DNA from 2 places in the Paenibacillus urinalis genome. Region 1 is predicted to be linked to the other one. Evidence: riboswitches for the same ligand, from Rfam matches in the RefSeq annotation. Region 1 holds a riboswitch; the other holds the start of a gene.

Region 1 (7,356 bases):
GAGCTCTTTTTGAGCTGTGAAAAATTTAGGCCAATATTCGCTTCTTGAGCCTTCATGAGGGACGGCATATGCATAAGCAGCAGCCCGGTCCAGCACCTGCTCATGTCCAAATAGCAGCGCATACAGATTCTTGCCAAAGGCAATCCGCTCATGCATCTTGTTGAAATTCGACAAGGTCAAGCCAACGAGCTCCTCATTAATACCGAGCGGGATGACAATATGATTCAGCCCCGCGATTTCATGTGAGCGAAAGGACAGAGTAGAGGTGACATGGTGCTGGTAGAACGAATTGCGGATGACGCGATACTCAATATAGTTCTGTTCATTGATGATCAGTCCAACCGCCAGCAGTGCACTGTCCCTGTTCAGCCAGAATTGCTCCCAGAAGGGAACCATGAAGGAGGAAATGTGAAATTCCGATAGTAAATGAAAGTAGCTCCGGCCTTTTTCCTTACTTTTCATATATAGCAGCAGCTGAGGGTAAGCGTCTTGAAAAATAAGTGCGTTGCACCGTTCAAGCAGCAGGTATACCCTTTCTTTTTCTTGGTCATTCAGGATGGTCTTCAGCAATCCGCTGCGCAGATCTGTCATATTATATCCACCGTTCCGGGATACGAAGTGAGCGAGCAGTGCCCAGTGCAGCTCTGGATAAGACTTGTAGCAGGCGAGGTAAGCTGCTGTTCTGGAGACATTGCTCTGGTTGTGAACTCTTGTCAGCTGCTTAATCTCCTGAACGAGCTCCAGCTCCTCCACACTATAAGGGTCAAGCTGGCTGCTCCGAAGGGAGGCTGTCTGAACACCAGACGTTCTTACACTTGCCATCATATGCTCAAGCTGATGCTGTACCTGTACGGCAGAAGAAGTCTGCCACGTCAGGGAGAGAAGTGGGTGACGCAGTTTTTTGGAGGCTTCCCAGGCTGATCTCTTCCCAGTGATCATTTCCTTGATCGTGACCGGAATCGTTGTAATCAGCTGCCAAATAGAAGGCTTGGGCTGCGCTTGATAATCTGGTTTGTCCATCATCATATCTCCCTTTCGTTGAATCGTCTCACGATGCTTACTCACGATGTTTACTAGTATGCACACAAAATTTGACTTCCACTCTATTCTTTGCTTCACTAAGGTAAGATAAAGGTAAATAGCAGAAAGGATGGTACACATGAAATTAATGAATTCCAAGGCTGAATTTGACGTATCTATACAATCCTCCAACCTGGTCGTTGCTGTATTTAAGGCGGATTGGTGCGGTGACTGCACCTATATCAATCCATTTATGCCAGAGGTAGAGGAGAAATATGCCGATTCCTTATCGCTTATTCAGGTGGATGTGGATAAAGTGGAGGAGGTCAGTCAGGAGCAGAACATTCTGGGCATTCCGAGCTTTGTTGCTTACACGGATGGCCGGGAATTGATTCGTTTCGTTAATAAAAACCGCAAATCACGCGAGGAGATTGAGACCTTCCTGGATCGTGCGGTTGAAGTGTACAAGTCCATTCATAAATAAGAAACTCAAAAATACACCGTTCTCCTTCTTCCGAAGGGAGCGGTGTTTTGCTGTGTAATGATGGATATACTGAGATGAGTGCAATGAATTGGGATTGATGTGGCAGCTCAGCGTGTTATGAAATAGATTTTATGCGTTAACATTTTGTCACAATCGGTTTATGCTGTGGATTCTTTTATCCGTTATAATTGAAAAAGAGCTGATGGATAGCTTCACCATATTTCATAACAGCAGGTGAATGAAGTTGAAACATATCAAATTGTTAAAATGGGTCAGTTTCGTGACGACCATATTCATGTTTTTTGCCACCTTTGGCGGTGGAGTCGTTACCCGGACAGAGTCCGGACTCGGCTGCGGCAATGAGTGGCCGCTGTGTCATGGTGAATTTGTACCAGCACATACGCTTGCTTCACTTATTGAGTATTCCCATCGCATCGTGAGTTCAACAGCCGGGCTGCTTGCGGTTGCAACCTTTGTGCTCTTCTGGCTGTACAGCAAGAAACGCCGTGATTTACAGATCTTTGCGCTATTGACGTTAATATTTGTCATTATCCAAGGAGGAATGGGTGCACTGGCTGTTGTCTTCTCCCAATCTCCACCCGTGATGGCACTGCACCTTGGGTTTGCGTTTATCTCGCTTGCAAGTGCACTCATGACAACGCTTGGGGCCAGACAGGAAGAGAAGTTTGGAGGTCTTGAACGGTTTGACAGTTTGCCGCGCGTCAGCAAGGGCTTCCGTAATCTGGTATGGATTACCGCAATCTATTCCTACGTGGTTGTTTATACGGGTGCTTTTGTAAGTCATACGAGCTCTGCAGGCGGCTGCTCCGGCTTCCCTCTATGTAATGGAGAGGTTGTGCCTCAGTTGTCTGGCGGAGTCGGCATAGCCTTTATGCACCGAGCAGCTGCATTTCTGCTGGTTGCTGTCGTTGCAGTGCTCAGTCACTATGCTTATCGTCACCACAAGAATAACCGGGAAATGCAGGTGCTTGGGCTGTCAGCGATCGGTCTAATTATTCTTCAAGTGCTCTCTGGTGTTGGACTGATGCTGACAATGAATCGTCCTGAAGTCTACATGTTCGTCGTACTGGCACATATGACAATCATTGCCGTCTTGTTCGGCATGCTGTGCTATATGAGCTATGTCGTGTGGAGACTTGCCAAGCCAGTGGGCAGTAATAAGCTGTAACAGAGCTAGCTGGTAAAAGGGAAAGCTAATCGTTTCACTCGGGCAGTGGTCGCTGCCCGGGATACATAACTCAGGCGTGTGTCACGCACTTGTTAAGCCTTCGGAGATACTCCGCAGGCTTTTGTTTTCAAAATGCCTGATAACGGAATCAATTTCATAATACCTTTAGCTGCTTCAATCAAGGGTATATATAGATCAAAATGATTTTTTAATGAGTTATGGAATTGATTCAACGGGGTACATATCTTGCATGGACTCACCTCTTATCCATCATTCCATCCGTCAGGATTATCAAGTAATTATGGTTGTGAGGTGCAGAATTCGGGAACTATAAGCTGTACAGATGCACAGGAGGACACGCATATGCTTCGAACCTTATTGGGAGAGCCCGCCCGGGTTAACACCGGAGAGTTAAAAGAAGCCATGGATACCATGGCGAAGACACTGCAGCTGCTTGGAGCGGCTATAGATCGAGGAAACGACCCTTCACATGATTATCGCAAGCTCGATATTTGGACCCGAGGTCTGATGACCTCACTTGATGAACTGGAGCAGAGCACTTTTGCTGCCTCTTTCTTTGCCGCCAAAGTTCATTCTTCCTCAACAGAAGATATGGAACCGGATGAGAAGGCGGATTACGCTCGTTATGTTTATTTTTACAAGGATGGCTTTATTCGCATGTTTGCTATTCTCGACAAGCTTGGTAACCTGCTGGATGACTGGTATGATCTTCATACTTCTAAGGTGAAGGTGCATTTCTCTTACTTCACGGTTCTTCGTCAATTTGAATATTTGAAGCAGCATATGCCGCTTGTTCAGGAGCTGAACGATCTTAAAGATCGATATTCAGACTCGATGAATCGTCTGCGAAAACGAAGAAATACAGAAATTCATCACATGAATATTGAGATGGTGGATGATCTGTGGCAGAAGCATCAGACTCTTCATGGCAAAATTGAGCTGGAGGATCTGAAGTCTTTTACACAGGATCTTGAGCTTGGCCTAGAGCTTGTATCCAAGAGCGTGACAGCGGCATTTCATTACATTAATAACAACTGGCAGAAGAGCACATCTATGGCCAAAAATGCTGTCAAATCCTCAACATAAGAAATCCGATAAAAATAATGTAATATTTTCCTTTGACAAGTGGTGTGAAGTATTTTATACTTTCACTTAGTTTCTGAAATTGCTGAAATAAGTAATAAAGTGAGTTAAACACACAATCGCATATATGTTCTTATCGAGAGTGGCGGAGGGACAGGCCCTATGAAGCCCGGCAACCGATTCAGTATTGCAGTCAGTAAGACTGCTGTACCCGAATGACATGGTGCTAAATCCTTCAAGACCGTGAGGTTTCTTACGATCTTGGCAGATGAGAAGGAATCGCTTAATGATAACAAGCCCCTTTTTGTCTAGCAAAAAGGCGGCTTTTTCTTTTTATCAGATATTCTTCCACGAGGGGTTCGGGTAGAAAGCAAGGCATACGGGTAAAACAAGTGTAAAGAAATAGAAGCTCTGACATAGAGAAGAACGGATTGCAGTAAGTAAGGAGGTACCTCATTTGATCGAACTAAAAAATATTAAAAAGGACTACGGCAAAGGAAAACAGGTCACGACGGCCTTATCCGGGCTTAATCTGTCCATTCAAAAGGGTGAAATCTTCGGCGTCATCGGTCATTCCGGCGCAGGGAAGAGCACGCTGATCCGCTTAATTAATTTGCTTGAGCGTCCGACAGCCGGTGAGGTATGGGTCGGAGGCATTAACATGACCAGGCTTGGCAAACAGCAGCTGCAGGCGAAGCGCCGCAAGATCGGTATGATTTTTCAGCATTTTAATCTGCTCAGTTCAGCTACTGTGTATGATAATGTTGCGTTTCCTCTACGGCTCGTGAAGACCAATCAGGCGGAAGTGGATCGTAAAGTGAAGGAGCTGCTAGAGCTGGTTGGTCTGACTGAGCATAGTAAAAAGTATCCTTCTCAGCTCTCAGGCGGTCAGAAGCAGCGCGTTGGTATCGCACGTGCGCTGGCAAGCGACCCGGAAGTGCTGCTATGTGATGAGGCCACCTCAGCACTGGACCCGCAGACGACGAATTCCATACTTAAGCTGCTGCTGGATATCAATAAACGCTTTAATTTGACCATTGTACTAATTACACATGAGATGCATGTGATTCAGTCGATCTGTGATCGTGTCGCCGTCATTCATCAGGGCGGTATTGTGGAAGAGGGGCCGGTGACGGAAGTGTTCCTCAAGCCTCAGCATCCTGTAACCCAGGACTTTATTCTACGTGAAACGGATTCGGGCGACCTGCTCGGTGAAGCCATTATGGCGACACATTTGGAGCATTCCCAAACGGTTAAGATTACGTTTCTTGGAAGCAAAACGTATGATTCGATTCTGTCGCAGACGGCTAGAAGGCTTGGTATTGATTTTGCCATCCTGCAAGGAACCATCTCAACTATTAAGCAAGTGCCTTATGGACAGCTTACGGTAAGACTTGAAGGTCCTCCTGAGCTGATTCGCAGTACGATAGATGAGCTTGTGTCACAAGGGCTAGAAGTGGAGGTGATGGCATGATGGGGCTTGATTTTTCCGTCATCAACTGGGATGAATTCCAGAAGGCCACTTTAGATACATTAAAGATGCTGGGGGCATCCGGACTATTTTCAATTCTTATCGGTCTTCCGCTGGGCATTATTTTGTTCATGACTTCCCGTTCCACATCAGGAATCAACAAGTCTGTTTACAATGTGCTGTCTGTGATTGTTAACATCTTGCGGTCAGTGCCATTCATCATTCTGATTGTGGCGATGATTCCGATTACGAAAGAAATCGTAGGGACGGCGATCGGTGTTCTCGGTACCATTCCTCCGCTTGTTGTGGGGGCAGCGCCGTTCTTTGCCAGACTTGTTGAGACTGCGCTTCGTGAAGTCGACCGCGGTGTCATTGAGGCCTCACAGGCAATGGGCGCATCGACGGGTCAGATTATCTGGAAGGTGCTGATGCCGGAATCTCTACCGGGTCTGCTTGCGGGGATGACCATGACCATTGTTACGCTCGTATCCTACACAGCCATGTCGGGAATGGTCGGTGGTGGAGGGCTTGGTTCTCTCGCCGTCAACTACGGTTACTACCGCTATGAGAATGAAGTGATGATCATTGCTGTTATTATCATGATCGTGCTCGTACAAGCACTGCAGATGATTGGGGATCGCTTAGTGAAGCATTTTACTCGAAGATAATAGAGCAACTGTAAGTTTGTTTTAATTTTACTTTGGATTTAGGGCATGGACGTTGAATGGTTCATCCTTTATCACATATATCGAGATTATATAGGAGGGTCATCTGTAATGAAAAAATGGTTCTTATCTGCATTAACTCTAACTCTGGTTCTGGTACTGGCAGCTTGCGGCAACGATTCCGCTCCCGATACCACAGGAAGTGAAGGCACGGGAAGCACAGAAGAAACAGTAACCTTGAAGGTCGGTGCAACTCCGGTTCCACATGCTGAAATTCTAGAGCAGGTTAAACCAATCCTTGAAGAGCAAGGCGTTAATTTGGAAATTGTTACTTTTAACGACTATGTACAGCCAAACGTACAGCTTGATGAAGGTCAGCTCGATGCGAACTTCTTCCAGCACAAGCCTTACCTGGATAACGAAATCGAGACACGTGGTCTTAAGCTGACTGCTCTCAATCCGGTACATGTGGAGCCGCTTGGTGCTTACTCGAATACAATTACCTCTGCAGATGAGCTGCAGGACGGTGCGAAGATTGCCATTCCAAACGATGCAACCAACGGCGGCCGTGCCCTTATTCTTCTGGACAAGAACGGTATCATCAAATTGACTGATAACACGAACATTGAATCCAAGATCAGCGATATTGCAGAGAATCCAAAAAACCTGGAAATTATCGAAATGGATGCGGCGATGCTTCCTCGTCAGCTGGGTGAAGTAGAGCTTGCTGTAATCAACGTTAACTATGCGCTTGAAGCAGATCTTAACCCATTGGAAGACGCTCTCTTCCTTGAAGATGCAGATTCTCCATATGCGAACCTGCTCGTATCCCGCGAGGATAACAAGGACAATGAGGCTATTCAGAAGCTGAATGATGCTCTGCAATCCGATGAGATTAAACAGTTCATTGAAGATAATTATGCTGGAGCGATCGTACCTGCATTTTAATTGATTCAAGAAGATGATAAACAGTCCCGTTCGGTACTTTGTTGTTAAAAAAGTGCCGGACGGGACTGTTTCGTATGCCGTTCCTTTCATTCTGTCCTTCCCTATATTATACTGAATTAGTAACCGCTCTTGTTAGAAGGAGGAAGGGATTTGGACAATAAAGTCGCCCTTATTACGGGAAGTGCGAAGGGCCTTGGCAAGATGACAGCTCTTCGGCTGGCTGCTGAAGGCTTCGATATTGCATTAAATTATGTGCATAGCAGGAAAGAAGCGGAAGCTCTTCAAGCGAGATCATGAAGCTTGGTGTGCGTTGTATTGCGGTACAAGCGGATGTCTGTATAGCCGATGATACAGAGCGACTCGTCACCACGGTTGAGAAGGAACTTGGAGAAGTGGACATACTGATTAACAATGCAGGACCGTTCATTCGTGAGCGGAGGCTGTTTGCTGAATATAAGCAAGAAGAGATTATGAT
Region 2 (7,356 bases), 2.6 Mb from region 1:
GGCCAAGCTGGCCAAAGAAGAAGCCAAAATCGAACTGGGATTGAACTAGACGAATTAAAATTCTGAGTACACACGGCATATACATTCTTGAAATATTTATCAATTATGGTATGATGATGACTAACAGAACAGTACGGATTTCATGAGGAAGCACCTCTCTCGCATTTAAATGTGGGAGGGGTGCTTTTTTTGTTGTCTTGTTATGCGTGCTGGGCTGACTTAAGGAGGAGGACGAATAGCATGAAGATTGTATTTATGAACCAGCTTTCAAATACGGCTCCCGGAGCGGAAGTGACTTATGCACAGTTATGGATTGGAGAGGAAGAAGGAAGGTGGAAGCTGGGCTGGAACAAGAACAGCCTTGAAGAGGAGGTCTCGGACATTTGGTATGAAGGTACGTCATGGAATGAAATGATGCATATTTATCGCCTGCAGCTGGCGATCAAGATGAGCGAAGGATATAGACCGCTGATTGAAGGTGTGTTTCATGAAGCAGGGGACACAAGAACGAGAAGCCAAGGGGCGACCAAGCTGCAATGCTATAGCGAGCTCTATGGACGTGAGGAATTGTATCAGGAGCTGTGCGTATGGCGGAGAAGGAAGGCTCAAACAGAGCGGAAAGCCCCTTATTTTATAGCCAGCAATCGGCTGCTTCGAATGATCAGTGCCTATGTTCCACATACCCTTGAGGAGCTGCGTGAGCTGCCGGGTGTCGGTGATAATAAGGCGGCAGAGTACGGGGAGGAAATTCTGGCCATTACGGCAAATGAAGCAAGAGAGCATGCATTTCCGCTTGATTGGGTACATGAAGCCCTGAATGAAGAAGAGTATGAATCATGGGTATTCAAGCAAAAGGAGCAGAAATATAAGCAGGAGCTGGAGCGTTTTACATTAAAGAAGACTGTATTATCAGGTATTGCCAGTAATCTTTCTCTGGATGAGATCAGCACAAGCTCTGGATTAACACGGAGAGAATTGGTTGATTTTCTCGAGGAGCTGGAGAAAGGAGGGTACGATACAGAAGCACTGATTGCCAAGGAGCTGGTATGGATGACCGATGAAGAGCAGGAGCAGATTTGGAATGCTTATGATGAGCTGGGCACGGGCTTCTTGAAGCCGGTACTGCAGCGTGTATATGGCGAAGATCCTTCTTCTGTAGGGCCGCTGGATCAGCTGTACGAGCGTCTGCGCATGGTTCGTATTCGGTTTAGAAGACAGACAGAAGCAGATCGACAAGTCGGCTAGATTAAAAATATAAAGGGTCCGAACGCTGTCTTAGACAGCTCTGGACCCTTACATCATTTTATTTACAATATCGAAGATGAGGTCATATCCAGTCTTTCTTGCGGAAAATCCAATACATCGATAGACCGAGCACGAAGATCACACCGATAACGATAAAATAAGCATATTTATAATCTAGTTCAGGCATGTTGGTGAAGTTCATCCCATAGATGCCTGTGATCAGAGTCAGCGGCATGAACACCGTAGTAATCGCCGTGAACACACGCATGATTTCATTGGCACGGTTTGAAATACTGGACTGATAAGCCTCACGTAAGTTCCCCATCAGATCGCGGAGTGTATCGAAGGTTTCAGATATTTTCACCGCATTTTCATAAATGTCGCTGAAATATTTCTGAAGCTGATCATCAATTAACCGCAGATCTTTTTTGTTAAGTGTATTGATGACTTCTTTCTGTGGAGACAGCGCCTTTCTTAACCACAGAATCTCACCTCGCAGACCAATGATCTCGTTCAGATGCGACTTCTTGGTGTGCATCAGAATGTCTTCCTCCAGCTCATCAATCCGTGCCTCAAGCCGGTCACCAACTGTAAAATAATTGTCAACGATCGAATCGACAAGGTAATAGAGGAAACGGTCAGGTGTGCTGACTTCTTCCTCCCAGAGAATAGGCTTGAGTGTGCGAAGCTCGTTAATCTTCTGCTTGGTAACCGTAATAATATAATGTCTACCCAGAAATAGGTTCACGGCACGTAAAAATATTTCTTCATCATCAAACCGGATGCTGTTTACAACGATAAAATAATGGCTTTCATATATTTCGAGCTTTGGACGCTGTTCTTCCTCACTGAGACAGTCTTCAACGGCCAGATCATGCATGGAGAAGAGAGGCTGCAGCACAGCCAGATCGTCGACATCTGCATCAATCCAGTAGAACCCTTCAGCGGGAGGAGTAATTGTATCTTCAATGTTGTCAAGCGGAGTAAAAACTCCTTCATTCACCAGTCTTATTTTCATGTGTATCCACTCCTTATTAATCTCCCGTAAATGTTATAGGGACAAGCTGAATAACGAAGGAAAGTGAACGCATCAGTGCTGGTAAAGTGAAGGGTCACACAATTTAAGCAGGTATAGAGAAGAGGTCTCGCCCGTAAAATATGCGCTCCCGTCCAACCGGCAAGCTGATGGTACATCCTATATAGTTATATTTATTCGGCTGCCAGCTAGGCCTCGGGTCGCCTTCCATTTTACGTCACCCCATCATTTTAGATATTTAACACTTGACTAGTATAACGCTCTCGAATTAAGCAATCAAGAATGAAAATATTACACTATTCAAAGGCAGTCTATGTATGTGAAGCACATCTGGTGCTTTATTTTCTTGAGTTGTCTTCTGGTGCTTATTTTGAACAGTCCAGTTCTTGACGAATAACGATCTAATCATTATAGTAATGGGTATATGACAATAAAATATAGCGAAATCTTATCAAGAGTAGGTGGAGGGACTAGCCCGATGATACCCGGCAACCGGCGAATACGCACGGTGCTAATTCTTGCAGTCGTCTGATCTTATTTATTAAGGGTACAGACGAATTGAGAGATGAGAGAGGCGCATTTTCGAATACGAACAGATGACCTTTCTCGATTACTGAGTGAGGTCTTTTTGTGTTAGGACGAAATATTCTGCTCCCCCATGCTCTCTCATGATATTCGCTCTTCAAACACCATATAAGGAGGAGTATTAATGCCAATTAAAATCCCAGACGCTCTACCGGCCAAGGAAGTACTAGCAGGAGAAAACATCTTTGTCATGGACGAAAGCCATGCGTACAGGCAGGATATCCGGCCGCTTCGTATCGGGATACTCAACCTGATGCCTACGAAGGAAACGACAGAAACACAGCTGCTCCGTCTTATTGGTAATACACCCATTCAAGTTGATGTTGTACTCATTCATCCCAAGTCTCACGTGTCCAAGAACACGTCCCAAGAGTATTTGGATATGTTCTACAAAACATTTGATGAGATTAAGCATCTTCGCTTTGACGGCATGATCATTACCGGTGCACCGGTTGAACAGATGGATTTTGAGGAAGTGACGTATTGGGAAGAGATCCAGCAGATCTTTGAATGGACCAAGACCAATGTAACCTCAACAATGCATATATGTTGGGCCTCTCAAGCAGGTCTGTACCATCACTTTAATGTACCGAAGGTAGGGCTTCCTGAGAAATGCTTTGGCGTGTTCCATCATACGATCAACAAATCTCATGTCAAGCTGCTTCGTGGTTTTGATGAAGTATTCCTCGCACCGCATTCTCGCCATACCGAGGTGACAAGAGAAGATATTGAGCAGGTTCCTGGTCTTGAGATCCTGTCCGAGTCAGAAGAAGCTGGGGTTTATATTGTAGCTACTGAGGATGGAAAACAGATTTTTGTAACGGGCCATTCCGAATACGATCCGTTATCTTTGAAATGGGAGTATGATCGGGATAAGGACAAAGGGCTTGATGTGAAGCTTCCGTATAACTATTTTCCAAACAACGATCCAAGTAAGGTTCCGCCATCTACCTGGAGAGCTCACGCGAATTTACTCTTCTCTAACTGGCTCAACTATTATGTGTACCAAGAGACGCCGTACGACATTGGACCACAGATTTAAGTGAATTCTACCTAACTTAGAGGAGGATGTTTACGAATGGGAGACAACAAACTAAACATTGAAAGCCGATTAGCACAGATTGGATCAGTGAAAGAGCCGGTAACGGGGGCAGTTAATTTCCCGATCTATCAATCCACAGCCTTCAGACATCCGAAGCTTGGTCAAAGCACCGGATTTGATTACATTCGTACAACGAACCCAACCCGAAAGGTTCTTGAAGAAGCAGCAGCTGAGCTGGAATCTGGTGATGCAGGATTCGCATGCAGCTCGGGTATGGCGGCTATTATGACGATCTTTGCCAAGTTCGGACAAGGAGATCATCTGATTATTTCGCTTGATCTCTATGGGGGTACGTATCGTTTGGTGGAACGGATCTTGTCCAAGAATGGCATTACTGCAAGCTATGTGGATACGAATGATATTGATGCACTCGAAAGTGTAAGAAATGAAAATACCAAAGCTATTTTTATTGAGACACCGACGAACCCTCTTATGATGATTACGGATATTGAAAAAGTGTGCGGCTGGGCAAGAAAGCATGGTCTATTGTCGATTGTAGATAATACATTGCTAACACCTTACTTCCAGCGCCCGATTGAGCTTGGGGCTGACATTGTCGTGCATAGTGCGACCAAATATTTGGGCGGTCATAATGATGTACTCTGTGGTCTCATCGTAACCAAGGGAAAAGAGCTGTCGGAAGAGATGGCTTTTCTACATAATTCAATCGGAGCTGTACTCTCTCCAAGCGACAGCTATCAGCTTATGCGCGGTATGAAGACACTCGCACTGCGTATGGAGCGCCATGAATACAACGCAACCAAAGTGGCCGAATTCCTGCTCGAGCACTCCTTAATTACAGATGTCTATTATCCTGCACTTACAGATCATCCAGGACATGATATTCAAAATAAACAATCCAGCGGTAACACGGGCATTCTGTCCTTCAAAGTGAAGGATGCAAGATACGTTGAGCCCGTCCTGAGACACATCAAGCTGGTAGCTTTTGCGGAGAGCCTGGGTGGAGTGGAGTCGCTGATGACCTATCCGGCTGTACAGACCCATGCGGATATTCCGGTAGAAATTCGTGACGCGATTGGTGTTGATGAGCGCCTGCTTCGTTTCTCTGTCGGAATAGAACATATTGATGATATCGTTGCTGATTTAAGCCAGGCATTTGATAAGGCTCATCAAGAGCTTGAGGGAGGCGCAGCACATGAGTAAGAAGGACCGTGACGACTCCTATAAATTTGATACGAAGCTCTTGCATTTTGGGGCAGAGATAGATGAAGGCACGGGGGCTTCCAGTGTGCCGATCTACCAGGCATCTACTTTTCATCATCATGACATATTCGCTCCGCCGGTTCATGACTACAGCCGTTCAGGGAATCCGACTCGTCAGGCGCTAGAAGACTACATTGCCTTACTGGAAGGAGGCGTTCGCGGATTTGCATACTCCTCCGGAATGGCTGCCATCTCCAGTGCGCTAATGATCTTATCTGCGGGAGATCACATTATCGCTACGGAAGATGTATATGGCGGTACTTACCGTCTGCTCAGTACGATTCTGACTCGGATGAATATTGAAACGACATTTGTGGATATGACGGATCTGGACAAGGTCAAAGCTGCATATCGCTCGAATACCAAAGCCGTATTTATGGAAACGCCGTCGAACCCAACCCTTCGTATTACCGATGTGGCAGGTGTGACAGCTTGGGCTCAGGAGAAAGGACTTATTACACTGCTTGATAATACGTTCATGACCCCTTATTATCAGCGGCCGATTGAACAAGGAGTCGATATCGTACTGCATAGTGCTACGAAATTCCTCGGAGGACACAGCGATGTGCTAGCGGGCCTTGCTGTTGCCCGGACAGAAGCCATTGCTAATGAGCTGAAGAAGCTTCAGAATGGTCTTGGTACGGTTCTTGGTGCACAAGAATCCTGGCTGCTTATGCGCGGGATGAAGACACTGGGTGCAAGAATGGCGCATTCGGAGCAAAGTGCAGCCAAGCTTGCGGCCTGGCTGACCAATCGCTCAGATATTGATGCTGTCTACTATCCTGGTCTTATGAATCATCCTGGAAGAGAGATTCATGAGAGTCAATCCACTGGGTATGGTGCCGTCGTCTCCTTTGACGTCGGGTCGGGAGAGCGTGCCAAGCAGGTGCTGAATGCAGTTAAGCTTCCGCTCGTTGCGGTAAGTCTTGGTGCGGTAGAGAGTATACTCTCTTACCCGGCGATGATGTCGCATGCGGCGATGCCTCAGGATTTCCGGCTCGACAGAGGAATTACAGACGGACTGTTGCGATTCTCTGTTGGACTTGAGGATATCGATGATCTGATTGCAGATCTGGATCAGGCACTAGCAGCTAATCGGTAGAATTAAAGTACACGATTGTGTAAGATTTTGAACCTATATATCTAGATGAAAAAGAAGCATGCTTATAATAGGTGCTTCTTTTCACATTTAACCTATGTTACGATAGACAAGACAATATTTCTATTATTGTTACATATTAACGATAAGGGAGGCTGCCGTATGAGCGGAGTAAACCATATCTTAGATAAAGCTTTGAATGGTGAGCGTCTGACTGTGGAGGACGCGACTCTTTTGTTTGAATCGGATGAAGTCGAAAAAATAGGTGAGGCTGCGCATGTCATCATGAAGCGAATGCATCCCGAACCCATCACAACCTTTGTTATCGGCCGGAACGTCAACTATACGAATGTATGTGACGTGTACTGCCGTTTTTGTGCGTTCTATCGCAGACCGGGTTCAGATGAAGGCTATGTACTGCCGGATGAAGTGATTTTCCAAAAAATTAAAGAAACCCAGGATGTGGGCGGAACAGAAATACTGATGCAGGGAGGAACGAACCCGAACCTGCCATTCAGCTATTATACGGATCTGCTGCGTGGAATTAAAGAACGTTTCCCAGATATTACGATGCACTCTTTCTCTCCAGCTGAAATTATGAAAATGCGAGAAGTGTCCGATGGTTTGACCCTTGAAGAAGTCGTTAGGCAGATTCATGAAGCGGGACTTGATTCCCTCCCAGGCGGAGGCGCTGAAATTCTTGATGACCGCACACGCCGCAAAATCAGCCGGCTTAAGGGTTCATGGCGTGACTGGATGGATGTCATGCAGACCGCACATAGAATCGGCATGAATACGACAGCAACAATGGTGATTGGATTTGGTGAAACGATGGAGGAGCGGGCGCTTCATCTGCAGCGTGTTCGTGACGCCCAGGACGAATGCATCCAGAATGGATACGATTCGGAGGGGTTCCTGGCGTTCATTCCTTGGACCTTCCAGCCGGATAACACCAACTTGAAAAAAGAGCGCCAAACTCCGGAAGCGTATCTGAAGACAGTAGCGATCAGCCGCTTGTTCCTCGATAACATCAAGAATATTCAGTCTTCTTGGGTAACGATGGGA

What was found. A riboswitch is a leader RNA that binds a small molecule or an ion and turns the genes downstream of it on or off. The one in region 1 is predicted to bind S-adenosylmethionine.
Region 2: another riboswitch for S-adenosylmethionine. It lies ahead of metA (homoserine O-acetyltransferase MetA); the one in region 1 lies ahead of PUW25_RS20900 (methionine ABC transporter ATP-binding protein).

Annotation. Positions count from the first base shown of each region.
Region 1 covers NZ_CP118108.1:4,519,930-4,527,285, reverse strand. The annotation lists gene PUW25_RS20920 (DUF2515 family protein) at 1-1,020, opposite strand, end outside; gene PUW25_RS20915 (thioredoxin family protein) at 1,160-1,504, shown strand; gene PUW25_RS20910 (COX15/CtaA family protein) at 1,749-2,693, shown strand; gene PUW25_RS20905 (Cthe_2314 family HEPN domain-containing protein) at 3,057-3,800, shown strand; SAM riboswitch class I at 3,928-4,072, shown strand; gene PUW25_RS20900 (methionine ABC transporter ATP-binding protein) at 4,255-5,271, shown strand; gene PUW25_RS20895 (methionine ABC transporter permease) at 5,268-5,936, shown strand; gene PUW25_RS20890 (MetQ/NlpA family ABC transporter substrate-binding protein) at 6,045-6,881, shown strand; partial or broken gene PUW25_RS20885 (SDR family oxidoreductase) at 7,032-7,356, shown strand, end outside.
Region 2 covers NZ_CP118108.1:1,668,539-1,675,894, forward strand. The annotation lists gene PUW25_RS07670 (ROK family protein) at 1-49, shown strand, start outside; gene PUW25_RS07675 (HRDC domain-containing protein) at 241-1,245, shown strand; gene corA (magnesium/cobalt transporter CorA) at 1,328-2,263, opposite strand; SAM riboswitch class I at 2,727-2,853, shown strand; gene metA (homoserine O-acetyltransferase MetA) at 2,991-3,908, shown strand; gene PUW25_RS07690 (aminotransferase class I/II-fold pyridoxal phosphate-dependent enzyme) at 3,945-5,132, shown strand; gene PUW25_RS07695 (aminotransferase class I/II-fold pyridoxal phosphate-dependent enzyme) at 5,125-6,294, shown strand; gene mqnC (cyclic dehypoxanthinyl futalosine synthase) at 6,454-7,356, shown strand, end outside.